3 regions of the Telluria mixta genome follow, and region 3 is predicted to be linked to each of the others. Evidence: predicted binding sites of a transcription regulator. Region 3 holds the regulator's gene; each other region holds the start of a gene.
What was found. The regulator sigma-54, encoded in region 3, starts transcription at its own class of promoters, with help from an activator protein. The targets are predictions, from matches to a motif close to TGGCANGNAANCTGCTTT.
Positions count from the first base shown of each region.

Region 1: a site for sigma-54 is predicted at 2,688-2,705, ahead of P0M04_RS11745 (pilin). Genes of this name have one in related genera too.
Region 2: a site for sigma-54 is predicted at 2,632-2,649, ahead of P0M04_RS08150 (PEP-CTERM sorting domain-containing protein). Genes of this name have one in related genera too.

Region 1 is NZ_CP119520.1:2,634,769-2,639,166, forward strand. Features, by position in the region: gene P0M04_RS11730 (DUF2889 domain-containing protein) at 1-330, shown strand, start outside; gene sucC (ADP-forming succinate--CoA ligase subunit beta) at 413-1,582, shown strand; gene sucD (succinate--CoA ligase subunit alpha) at 1,600-2,481, shown strand; gene P0M04_RS11745 (pilin) at 2,785-3,249, shown strand; gene P0M04_RS11750 (flagellar brake protein) at 3,344-4,060, opposite strand; gene P0M04_RS11755 (S9 family peptidase) at 4,176-4,398, opposite strand, start outside.
Region 2 is NZ_CP119520.1:1,843,021-1,847,418, reverse strand. Features, by position in the region: gene P0M04_RS08160 (nucleotidyltransferase domain-containing protein) at 1-380, shown strand, start outside; gene P0M04_RS08155 (PEP-CTERM sorting domain-containing protein) at 447-1,343, opposite strand; gene P0M04_RS08150 (PEP-CTERM sorting domain-containing protein) at 1,657-2,556, opposite strand; gene P0M04_RS08145 (glycosyltransferase) at 2,746-4,032, opposite strand; gene P0M04_RS08140 (nitroreductase family protein) at 4,112-4,398, opposite strand, start outside.
Region 3 is NZ_CP119520.1:1,506,220-1,510,617, forward strand. Features, by position in the region: gene P0M04_RS06610 (Rv1443c family protein) at 1-257, opposite strand, end outside; gene P0M04_RS06615 (enoyl-CoA hydratase/isomerase family protein) at 265-1,341, opposite strand; gene hpf (ribosome hibernation-promoting factor, HPF/YfiA family) at 1,444-1,803, opposite strand; gene P0M04_RS06625 (RNA polymerase factor sigma-54) at 1,881-3,395, opposite strand; gene lptB (LPS export ABC transporter ATP-binding protein) at 3,398-4,192, opposite strand; gene lptA (lipopolysaccharide transport periplasmic protein LptA) at 4,189-4,398, opposite strand, start outside.

The sequences.
Region 1 (4,398 bases), 1.1 Mb from region 3:
GCGTCCGATGCCGTACCCTATCCCGGTTTCTGCGACACCATTGCTCCTGCCTACAAGAAGCTCATCGGCTTGTCGCTGCTGAAACATTTCCGATTGCATCTGAAGGACCGCCTGTCCGGGGTACTCGGCTGCACCCACCTGACCGAACTCGCGCAAGTCCTGCCCACCGCGGCAATCCAGGCCTTCGCCGATGACGCGATGGCCAACCGCCCGTCCGATACGTCGGCCGAGCGGCCTTACGAACTGGACCGCTGCCACGCGCTGCGCCTCGACGGCCCTGCCGTCGAAACGTATTACCCGCGCTGGGCTCTCAAGGCGGTGCCGGGGTAGTGTCGTCCGGAGTAGACTCCGGGTTTGTCGCTTTTTTATTCAACCGCATTTCTAAATCAGTAACAGAAGAAGGGAAGCCAGCATGAAAATCCATGAGTATCAGGGCAAAGAGATCCTCCGAAAATTCGGAGTGACCGTTCCGCGCGGCATTCCGTGCCTGTCGGTCGACGAGGCTGTCAAAGCCGCTGAAGAGCTGGGCGGACCGGTCTGGGTGGTCAAGGCCCAGATCCATGCTGGCGGCCGTGGCAAAGGCGGTGGCGTGAAAGTCGCCAAGTCGCTGGAACAAGTGCGCGAATACGCGAACCAGATCCTGGGCATGCAGCTGGTGACCCACCAGACCGGTCCGGAAGGCCAGAAAGTCCGCCGTCTGCTGATCGAAGAAGGCGCCGACATCAAGAAAGAACTGTACGTGTCGCTGGTCACCGACCGCGTCACCCAGAAAGTCGTGCTGATGGCCTCGTCGGAAGGCGGCATGGACATCGAAGAAGTTGCACACAGCAACCCGGAAAAGATCCACAACGTCGTGATCGAGCCGAGCGTCGGCCTGACCGATGCGGATGCCGACGACATCGCCCGCAAGATCGGCGTGCCGGAAGGCTCGATCGCCGCTGCGCGCGCGAACCTGCAAGGCCTGTACAAAGCGTACTGGGAAACCGACGCATCGCTGGCTGAAATCAACCCGCTGATCATCACCGGCGACGGCAAGGTCATCGCCCTGGACGCCAAGTTCAACTTCGACTCGAACGCCCTGTTCCGTCACCCGGAAATCGTCGCCTACCGCGACCTGGACGAAGAAGATCCGGCCGAAGTCGAAGCATCGAAATTCGACCTGGCGTACATCTCGCTGGACGGTAACATCGGCTGCCTCGTGAACGGCGCCGGTCTGGCAATGGCCACCATGGACACCATCAAGCTGTTCGGCGGCGAGCCGGCCAACTTCCTGGACGTCGGCGGCGGCGCAACCGCCGAGAAGGTCACCGAAGCCTTCAAGATCATGCTGAAGAACCCGGGCCTGAAAGCCATCCTGGTCAACATCTTCGGCGGCATCATGCGCTGCGACGTGATCGCCGAAGGCGTGATCACCGCATCGAAGGCCGTGTCGCTGCAAGTGCCGCTGGTCGTCCGCATGAAGGGCACCAACGAAGACCTGGGCAAGAAGATGCTGGCCGACTCCGGCCTGCCGATCATCTCGGCCGACACCATGGAAGACGCAGCGAAGCAGGTCGTTGCCGCTGCAGCTGGCCAAGCCTAATTCGCAAAGGAAATAACATGTCGATTCTGATTAACAAAGACACCAAAGTCATCACCCAAGGTATCACCGGCAAGACCGGCCAATTCCACACCCGCATGTGCCGCGACTACGCGAACGGCCGTGAAGCCTTCGTCGCAGGCGTGAACCCGAAGAAAGCCGGTGAGGACTTCGAGGGTATCCCCATCTTCGCGAGCGTCAAGGAAGCCAAGCAGAACACCGGCGCCACCGTGTCGGTCATCTACGTTCCGCCGGCAGGCGCTGCCGCCGCCATCTGGGAAGCCGTGGAAGCCGAGCTGGACCTGGCAATCTGCATCACCGAAGGCATCCCTGTCCGTGACATGATGGAAGTCAAGGACCGCATGGCCAAGGCCGGTTCGAAGACCCTGCTGCTGGGCCCGAACTGCCCGGGTCTGATCACCCCGGACGAGATCAAGATCGGCATCATGCCGGGTCACATCCACAAGAAAGGCCGCATCGGCGTCGTGTCCCGTTCGGGCACGCTGACGTATGAAGCCGTCGGCCAGCTGACCGCACTGGGCCTCGGCCAGTCGTCGGCAGTCGGCATCGGTGGCGACCCGATCAACGGTCTGAAGCACATCGACGTGATGAAGATGTTCAACGACGATCCGGACACGGACGCCGTCATCATGATCGGCGAGATCGGCGGCCCGGACGAAGCCAATGCTTCGTACTGGATCAAGGACAACATGAAGAAGCCGGTCGTCGGCTTCATCGCCGGCGTCACCGCGCCGCCGGGCAAGCGCATGGGCCACGCCGGCGCGCTGATCTCGGGCGGTGCCGATACCGCCGACGCCAAGCTGGAAATCATGGAAGCCTGCGGTATCAAGGTCACCAAGAACCCGTCGGAAATGGCTCGTCTGCTGAAGGCGATGCTGTAATCCTGCGGATTCGCATCCGATGAACGGGACGCTTCGGCGTCCCGTTTTTTTTGTACTGACAATTTTTGTCGCAACTCAACAAAAACGGTCGGGGTGACAATTTTCGCCAACCCAGCGTGACAAAAATTGTCATGCGGCAATGCAAAAAACACGCAAAAACCCACAATTCGATGGCACCGTGCTAACGATTCCGTACGGAAATGTCCTGGCACGCCGATTGCATAGTGTAAAGGGCAGAAGCAAGCAGTAACCGGATACGAAGTACCCCTTTAATTTTGCAGTGCCCCCACCTGGAGAGACATCATGAAAGCACCGAAAATCGTCAAGAAAGCCCAAGCCGGCTTCACCCTGATCGAACTGATGATCGTTGTCGCGATTATCGGTATCCTGGCCGCCGTGGCCATCCCGGCTTACCAGAACTACGTCGCCAAGTCGAAGTTCACGGCTGCGCTGGCTGAAGTGTCGGCTGGTAAAACTGCCTTCGACGTCAAGCTGAACGATGGCGCAACTATTGCCGCCCCGGCAGATATCGGCCTGCCCGCCAGCACCGCCCCGACGACGAACTGCAAGTTCGGCGCCGGCTCCGACAACATCGTTTGCAAAATCCAGGGCGGCCCGGCTACCGTCAAGGATAAAAACATCAAGCTGACGCGCGGCACGGATGGCGCCTGGACGTGCAGCACCAGCGTGACCGCTGACGACGCAGCCAAGGTCATTCCGACCGGCGCCTGCCCGACCAGCGCTGCAACGATCACCGACCCGACCTAATCGGGCTGAAGTATGAAAAACCCGGCTGCGGCCGGGTTTTTTTTCGTTTACCGCGCAGTACGTCGGATCGCGCAATCGCCATCCATCCAGACGATCAGACGATCTTCTGCCGATCCGCCAGCAACGCCTCGTACGTCAGGTTCTGCAGCAGCGTGTAGTGCACGGGATCGAGGTCCACGAACTGCACGCCGTACGCAAACCCCTCGGCCTGTTCCGTCCCGCCCGAGAGGGCGCTGATGTTGCGCACGGCCGCGCGCGTACGGACGCGGATTTCCTGGTTATTGGGCGGCGCCAGCAGGGCGAATTCCAGGTCGATTTCGTCCTCGTCCTGGGGCAGGCTCTTCTTCGATTCGATGCGGGCGCCGTTCACGCTCAGGTTCGTCAGCAGGCAATCGGCGCCCGGCACGGTGGCGTTTTTCGGGATGACCTTGGCGGGAATGTCGACCTTGACCCGCATCGCCGTGCGCAGGCTCGTGCCCTGGATCGTGCGCGGGAACGAGATGTGGGCGTACAGCAGCGGCCGCCCGAACACGCGTTCGACCGTGCACGCGAACGAGCACACGTGGATGCCCGAGAACACGCGCATCGTCACCCGCTCGCCCTCGACCAGCGGGATCGGCGCGCCGTTATCCATCGGGATCTTGACGATCAGGTATTCGTCCTTCAACCAGCCGATCAGCGTGGAGAAGTGCTGCACGGGTTTCAGGCGCCGGTGCGTGATGAATTGCAGGCGTACGCCCACCTGCAGGTTCATCGACTCGAATTCGAATTCCTGGGGTTTGAGTTCGCGGTCCGCTTGCGGGTCGTTCATGATGTTTTCATCTCAGAAGCGGGCAATAGTAGCACCGAGGCAATTCTTTGGAAACGAAAAAAACGCCTGTACGTACAGGCGTTTTTCGTCATCCAGGCAACAATTACACGTGGATTTACTGCTTCAGGTGCTGGTCCAGCCAGCCGATCACGGTGTGATGCCACAGCACGGAATTGGCCGGCTTCAGCACCCAGTGGTTCTCGTCCGGGAACACCAGCAGCTTGCTGTCGATGCCGCGCCGCTGCAGCGCCGTGAACGTGGACAGGCCCTGGGCCGTGGGGATGCGGAAGTCGAGGTCGCCCTGCACGACGAGCATCGGCGTCTTCCACTTGTTCACG
Region 2 (4,398 bases), 340 kb from region 3:
ACCGGCTGCTGACGCAATTCGGCAAGGAACCCGGGTTCTGGGAAGCGCTGCCGGCGCGGGCGCGCGAGCTCGAGCTTGGGCGTCCGCTGTTCTATGCGCTGCGTTATTGTCCGCGCCTGCTCGGCACCGTTGTCCCGCCGGCAGTCCAGGCGGCGGTGGCGCCGGAGGGGCCGAACGCAGCCCTGCTGTGGCTGATGGACCGGTTGTTCGGGCGCGCGCTGCTGCCGCTGCATGCGAGTTGCGCGGACGCCTTCAGCGACGCGGCGCACTTTGCCTTGTATGTGCGCGGGAACTGGCTGCGTATGCCGCCGTTGCTGCTGGCCCGGCATCTGTTCCATAAAGCGTTCCTCAGCGGGAAGAACGACACGCAGACGGCCTGACCCGTCGGGACGTAAAAAAACCGCGGCCGAGGCCGCGGTTTTGCATGGTACTGCTGCCTGTCTGAATCAGGCCTTCGGAGCACGGCGGCGCTTGGCGCCGACCAGGCCCAGCATGCCCATACCCAGCAGCATGATGCTGCCCGGTTCCGGCACGCGGCCGTTCTCGACCGAGAAGGCGCCGTCGACCTTGAACACCAGGTCGCTCGGGGTCACGCTGTAGTCCGGGAACAGCGCGTCGCCACCTTTGTGGAAGCCGTTGGTCAGCGAGTCGCCGGCCGGCAGGTTCAGGTTCGAGTCGTATTTGAAGGTCACATTCGTCAGGCCGGCCAGGTAGTTCTGGTCGATGAAGTCACCTGCCTCCAGGATCGAAGCGGTCATCTTGGTCGAACCCAGACCGATGCCGGTGGCGCTGTCGGTGGTGAACGTCGACAGGGTGCTGGTCGGATCGACGGTCAGCAGGGCGACCATGATGCCGTCATCGAAACCGGTGCCGGTGCTGGTGAAGGCATTGGCTTTGGTGTCGTAGTAGATGGCGACTTTATTCGCGCCCGGGGTGTTGTTCAGGCCAAAGCTTGCGTTCAGCGTGGTGCCCGACGTGCTGGACGTTTTCACGAATTCGCTCAGCTTTGCCACGATCGTGAATTCGAACGCCGAGGAGTCGTTCGGGGCGCCGTTTGCCGTGGAGTCCAGGTTGCCGCGGAAGTTGCCGGTCGTGTTGCCGTTGACGGCGGACAGGTTGGCTTGGTACAGGAAGTCGAATGTACGGCCTTGGGTCAGCTGCGCAGCGCTCGGGATCCCCTTGGCAACGCCGCTGCCGGTCGAGTTCCAGTCCAGGCTGGTCACGTCGGTAGCGTAGACACCGCCGCTACCGTCTTGCAGAGTGAATGCTTGTGCCGACGATGCAGCGAATGCGAATCCGAGTGCGGCTGCAACCGGAATCAATTTGCGGAACGAATTCTTCATGTTGGCTCCAAGTGGATGCTTATTAAGTTGTTCGGTATAAGCTCCGCGTTCTGCGGGCTTGTTCCCACTTAATGCAATCCCCGTGCCAGTTTTTACTTATTTTTATAAATCAAGGACTTAGGTGGAAAACGTGGAGCCGTTGATGCGGAACTGTAAAAAATTCCGATTTTTTATGTGTCCTGACGTAAAGTTTTTAGATGATTTTAAGAAAGAATGCTCAGCGGGAATCGTTCATATCGTAGGGAAATCGAGATACGCAAAAAAAAACCGCGGCCGAGGCCGCGGTTTTATCTGGTGCTGATGCCTGTCTGAATCAGGCCTTCGGAGCACGGCGGCGCTTGGCGCCAACCAGGCCCAGCATGCCCATGCCCAGCAGCATGATGCTGGCCGGTTCCGGAACGTTGACAGCGGTTGCGCCGTCGACCTTGAACACCAGGTCGCCCGGCTGCACGCTATACGACGGGAACAGCGTGTTGTCGCCAGGGCCAGAGTGGAATGCGCTGGTGATCGAATCGCCTGCCGGCAGGTTCAGGTTCGAGTCGTAGTTGAAGGTCACCTGCGTCAGGCCAGCCAGGTAGTTCTGGTTGATGAAGTCGCCCGCCTCCAGGACGGTCGCCTTCATCTTGGTCGAGCCCAGGCCGCTGCCGGTAGCGATGGTGGTGGTGAACGTCGACAGCGTGTAGGTCGGATCCACGGTCAGCAGGGCAACCATGACGCCGTCGTCGAAACCGGTACCTTTGCTGGTGAAGGAATTGGCTTTGGTATCGTAGTAGATCGCGACTTTATTCGCGCCGACCGTGTTTTGCAGGCCGAAGGTGGCGCTCACCGTACCGTTCACCAGATCGACGGACGAGGTGCGCACGTATTCGCTCAGCTTGGCCACGATCGTGAATTCGAATGCCGACGAGTCGTTCGGCTTGCCGTCACCGGTGGAGTCCAGGTTGCCGCGGAAATTGCCGGTGGTGTTGCCGTTGACCGAAGACAGGTTCGCTTGGTACAGGAAATCAAATTTCGTACCTTGGGTCAGTTTCGTACCGCTTGCGACGCCTTTGGCGATGCCGCTACCGGTCGAGTTCCAGTCCAGGCTGGACACGTCGGTTGCGTACGTGGTGCCGGTACCGTTTTTCAGGGTGAATGCTTGTGCCGACGATGCGGCGAAGACCAGACCGAAGGCGGCTGCGACCGGGATCAATTTGCGGAACGAATTCTTCATGTAGGCTCCAGTGTGGATGCTTGTTAAGTTTGTTCGGTTAAACCGCGTGTTGTCGTTGCGGCTCATGAACACGTTAATGCAAGAGCCGTGCCAGCCTGCGTGCTGCTGTTCTAAATCAACGACTTATGAAGAATTGCAATAAACTACCCGATCTGGGGAACTGTCTGCTGTAAAAAATTCCGACAGTCACTACATAACGTTCGTCAAAGCGCCGTTTTGATCCTTGGTTGCAGCGCCGTTGATCTCCACATAGGCGGTCGGCGCATGGCGGTGGAACGCCTGCACACCTTCAAGGAACGCCGTCATGCGTTGCGCCGCAGGATAGTTGGCGAATGCTTCGGCCACGCGACGGGCTCCTGCCGCCAGCGCCGGATCGTCGAGCATTGCGCGCACCTGGCGCGTCAGCTTCTTGGCGCGGAAGCGGTCGGCGCGCAGCAGGGCGCCGGCACCGGCCTTGATGACGCCACTCATGTTCAGGAACTGATCGAGATTGCTGGCGACGCCCAGCACCGGCACGCCGGCGGCCAACGCCTGCTGGCTGGTCGGGCTGCCGCCGTTGCAGACAACGAGGCTGGCGCGCTGCGCCGCCAGGTCGCCCGGCAGATAGGGGGCGACGAACGCGTTCGCAGGCGCGCTGGCCACGTCGATCGTCCCGGCCGTGGCCGCGATGACGGTCACCGGCAGCGGCGCCAGCGCTTCCAGCACCAGCGGCAGGAGGCGGCCCTGGCCGGAGCTGCCGAGCGTGACGTAGACGATAGGCTTATCTTCCGGCAATTTATCCCACCAGTCCGGCTTGGCCAGCGGCGGCGCCCAGATGATGGGACCGATATAGGCGTGCTGTTGAGGCAGGCTCTTCGGCGGGAACAGGTCGGGAACGTCGGCATACATGCTGTAGTCGGCATCCGTATAGACCTTGCGCAGGTCGGTGCCCAGCGACGGCAGGCCGTATTGGCGGCGTACGCGGTTCAGCGGCACGGAATGCGAGGCGAACGCGACCGGACGCGCCATGCGGAAGATCGCATTCGCGATGCGGATCGGCAGGAGGCGCGTCAGCGGGATGTGCGGGACGGCGTAATGCTGCACGACGTACGGACTCCAGTAGGCATTCATCAGCGACACGTACGGTATCCGGCGCAGCCGCGCACTGACCGAGAGCGACAGGCGAAAATCGCCGACGACGATGTCGGGACGGACGGCGTCGAGCACGCGCAGGTCGTCCTCGACGTAGCCCGCGAGCGTCGCCGTGCTGTACACCGGCTTGCCGCCTGCGAGTGCGTCGAGGAATTGCTGGCTGGGAATGCTGTGTATGGTCCAGCGGGTGAATTGCGTCCCGTTGAAGCAGAATTCATAGCCATCCGCGCACGCAACGTGCACGTCGAAACGTGCGGGATCGAGGGATTGCGCAAGGGCGATGGGGCGGCCGACGTGGGCGAGCGTCACGGCTTCCGCAAAGAACAGGATTTTGATACGTTCCATAGGGGTATCGATCGAAAGAGGGTTGCGGGAACGTGCCAGGCGGGCGGCGCCGACGGCGCGGACACGCCGCGCCGTCGGTTTACTTCATCAGTTCTGCAAGTGGCTTGCGCAACGAACGGGCCTGGGGCGCCGGACCGGCGCCGAGCCGGCCCATGAAGACCGGATGGCCGTTGCCGGTGCCGATCAGCTTGTGCAGGCGTTGCTGCAATTGCCGCGCCGAACCATGCAATTTCTCGACGGTCGAGAACGACTCGCCGTGCTGCACGTAGGCGGAAAAGATCAGGGGCGTCATCTCGGGCTGCATCGCCAGGCCCAGGTGGGTCAGCGTGAGCCAGAAACGCTGCACGGCGCGGCCGGCGGCGACGT
Region 3 (4,398 bases):
AAGCGCCGGCCCGGCTCCAGTTCGACGAGCGTGAGGTCGCTCCGGTCGATGGGGAGCACGCGCAGCAACAGCAGCCAACTGCGGCACAGACGCTGTCCCGGCACGAAGGCGTCCAGAGGCAGCGCACGTATCCCGCGCGGGAACGTCATGCGCAGCAGCGGCGCCATCTCGTCGGCGATGCCCTCGACGGACGTGACCCGGCGCCACACCGTGTCCGGCGCGGCGGCCAGCTCGGATTCGAAACGCAGCGAGATCACAACTCAGTTACAGGTCACGCAGTGGATGCGCGTGATCGGGCCAGACAGGCGCGAAGAACCAGGCGACCATCTCCGGCGTGACCGCATCGAGCGTGGGCGGATTCCACCGCGGCGCATTGTCCTTGTCGATCACGAGCGCGCGCACGCCTTCGAGCACTTCGCCGTGTTCGAACGTGCGGCGCACGAGCGAGCGCTCCATGCGCAGGCAGTCCGCCACGCCAAGACTCCCACCGCGCACGAGCATCTCGCGCGTCACGGACATCATCAGCGGCGAGCGCTGGCGCATCGTGGCCAGCGCCTTTTGCGCGAACGGGCCCGCATCCGTCTCCAGCGACGCCATCACGGCCGCGACGGAGTCCGCGCCGAAGTGGCGGTCGATCGCCTCGCGCTGCGCTTCCAGTTCGCTGGCGCCGGCAGAGAACGGCGCGGCGAACGCGCGGATCGCGGCGGGCAGCTCCGCGCCCGGCGTCGTCTCGATCAGCGCGCGCAGCGCATCCAGCTGCGCGCCTGGCACGAACACGTCGGCGAGACCGACGTAGATCGCGTCCGCCGCGCCGATGGTCACGCCCGTCACGCCGAGGTAGTGGCCCAGGCGGCCCGGTGCATGCGAAAGAAAATGGCTGCCGCCCACGTCCGGGAACAGGCCGATGTTCACTTCAGGCATGGCGATCTTCGAGCGCTCCGTCACGATGCGCAGGCCGCAGTCCGGCCCGCCCTGCGCGATGCCCATGCCGCCGCCCATCACGACGCCGTCCATCAGGGAGATGAACGGCTTCGGATAAAAGTGAATGAGGTGATTGAGCGCGTATTCCTCGGTGAAAAAATCTTCCAGCAGCGGGCTGCCCGTCTGCGGCGTGGCCCTGCCCGCTTCGTGGAAAAAGCGGATGTCGCCGCCGGCGCACAAGGCCTTGTCGCTGCTGCTCTTGATGACGACGGCGTCGATGCCGGCATCGATGCGCCAGGCGAGCAGCGTGGCGGTGAGCGCGCGGACCATGTCCAGCGACAGCGAGTTCAATGCCTTCGGGCGGTCCAGGGTGATGATGCCGGTGCGGTTGGCGACCCGCGATAAAACGTAGTCGGTCATGTCTCGTTGTTATTGAAATAATCAGACCGACATTGTAGCGCCCATAAAAACGAAAAGGGCGCCGATGCGCCCTTCGTTTCTGGTGCTACTGCACGCGTGGCATCACGCCGCGGCGGGCTCTTCCTCCCCACCCTCGGACATGCGCTTGATACACGCGTTGTCATGATCCTTGAGCATTTGCTTGTATTTGACGACCTGGCGGTCCAGGCGGTCCATCAACATGTCGATCGCGGCGTATAGGTCGTGCGCGGCACTGGCGACATGGACGATCTTGCCCGCGAGGCGCAGGTTGATCTCGGCTTTCTGGCGTTTTTCTTTCTCGGTGAGATTGTCGATGCAGAGGATGACGTGGGAGTCGATCACTTGATCGAAATGACGGGTGATGCGTTCGAGCTTGTTCTGTACGTATTCTCGGATGGCTGGAGTTACATCGAGATGATGTCCGCTGATTGTGAGATTCATACACACTCCTTTGAAGATGCACTGCCGTCAAGTGCGCGCATCCGGCGCAATGGGCCAGTGGTGTTGCAAGAGCTTTGCTACAGGGATTTGCGGAGACTAACGGGTGGGATCTTCAGCGCCTCACGGTACTTCGCAACCGTGCGTCGCGCGATAACCATTCCCTGTTCCCCTAGCATCTCCGCGATCTTGCTGTCGGATAAAGGGTTCTTGGGGTCTTCTGCTCCTGTCAGTTGAACGATGAGTGCCCGTATTGCCGTCGACGATGCTTCGCCTCCCGCTTCGGTGGCAACGTGACTCCCGAAGAAATACTTCAACTCGAACATGCCGTGCGGGGTCAGCATATATTTCTGAGTTGTGACTCGAGAAATTGTGCTCTCGTGTAGACCTAGTGTATCAGCTATCTCACGTAAAACAAGGGGCCGCATCGCGACTGCGCCATGGGAAAAAAAGTTGCGCTGGCGATCGACAATTGCCTGAGCTACACGGAGGATCGTGTCGAAGCGCTGGCGCATGTTCTTGATGAGCCACTTGGCTTCCTGCAACTGCGCGTTCATCTGCGTTTCCGATTTGCCCTGCTTCATCAGCGAGGCGTACAGGCTGTTCACGCGCAGGCGCGGCATCACTTCCGGATTCAGTTGCACGCTCCAGCCATCCTTGGCGCGGCGCACGATCACGTCGGGAACCACGAAGTCCGACACGTCCGACGCGAACGCCGCGCCCGGATGCGGATTGCACTGGCGGATGACGGCCTGGGCTTCGCGCAGGTCTTCGTCGTCGCAATCGAGCGCCTTCTTCAGCTTGTTGAATTCGCGCTGCGCGAACCACGTCAGGTATTTTTCGACGATGACGAGCGCCATGCGCCGCGTGACCATCGGCACACCGGGCATGCGGCGGATCTGCAGGGCCAGGCATTCGGCCGCGCTGCGCGCGCCCACGCCGGGCGGGTCCATGCTTTGCACGAGAGCGAGCGCCGTGCGCAATTCCTCGAACTCGATTTCCAGTTCTTCCGGCAGGCGCGCGTGGATGTCTTCCAGCGGTTCTTCCAGATAGCCGTTGTCGTCGAGCGCATCGACGACGAGCTCCACGAGCGCGCAGTCGCGCGCCGCGCAGCACGTCATGCGCACCTGTTCCATCAAATGTTCGCGCAGGGTGACGGGGCTCGCCTCCAGCTGCGGGCGGCCGTCCTCCTCCTCGCCGCCGCCGCTGCCGCTGCGGCCGTATTCGCCCCAGTCCTCGCCGCCTTCGCCGCCACCTTCTCCGCTGTCGCCGCCGGCGTCACCGCCTTCGCCATTGCCGCTCTCGGCGGGCGCACTGCCGCCTTCTTCGCCGTTGCCCTGGGCGGCGGGCGCCTCGCCCGCCTGCGATGACGCCGGCGCGCCGATGGTGGCGTTATTTATGGCACCGTCCGCCAGCAGGCGCACGGAGCGGTCGAGCGGATCGTCGAGCCGTTCGAGCAGCGGATTCTCGCTCAGGACCTGCTCGATTTCCTGGTGGAGCTCGAGCGTGGACAGCTGCAGCAGGCGGATCGACTGCTGCAGTTGCGGCGTCAGTGCAAGGTGCTGTGAGGTCTTGAGTTGCAGCGTCTGTTTCATGACTACATTCGGAAGTGTTCGCCCAGGTAGACGCGGCGCACCGATTCGTTGGCGATGATGTCGTCGGGTCGGCCGGATGCCAGCACCGCCCCCTGGTTGATGATGTAGGCGCGGTCGCAGATGCCCAGCGTCTCGCGCACATTGTGGTCCGTGATCAGCACGCCGATGCCGCGCTCCTTCAGGAAGCGCACGATACGTTGGATCTCGATGACGGCAATTGGATCCACGCCGGCGAACGGTTCGTCCAGCAGCACGAAGCGCGGATTGGTCGCGAGCGCGCGCGCGATCTCCACACGGCGGCGTTCGCCACCGGACAGCGACAGCGCCGGACTCTCGCGCAGCTTCTCGATCTGCAGCTCGGCCAGCAGCTCGTCGAGACGTTCGGTGATGCGCGCCTTGGTGAGCGGCTTGCCGTTCTCGCGCTGCAATTCCAGCACGGCGCGGATGTTCTCTTCCACCGTCAGCTTGCGGAACACCGACGCTTCCTGCGGCAGGTACGACAGACCCAGCAGCGCGCGCCGGTGGATCGGCAGGCTCGTGATGTCGGTGCCGTTGATGTCGATGCTGCCGGCGTCCGACGGCACGAGGCCCACGATCATGTAGAACGACGTCGTCTTGCCCGCGCCGTTCGGACCCAGCAGGCCGACGACCTCGCCGCATGCGACCTGCAGCGACACGTCACGGACGACGAGGCGCTTGCCATAGCTCTTCTGCAGCCCCTTGACGACGAGCGTGCTGCCGCCGCATTCGGCCGGCGGCGCCTGCGTCCCTGCTTCCATCGTGCGCGCCTCCGTCATTGCTTGCCTGCCGGAGCGGGGGCCGGTGCCGCCGTCGCGCGGCGCGGCTGCAGCGTGATGCTGCCGCGGCCGTTGCCCGGCTTGTCCGTGCCGTTGGCGTCGTTCAGGCCAAGCAGCTTCTCGTTGCGGTTGTCGTAGGAAATGAATTCGCTGGCCATCTCCTGCGTGACCTTCTTGCCCTCGAGCTGGCGGATGACGGCCTTCGA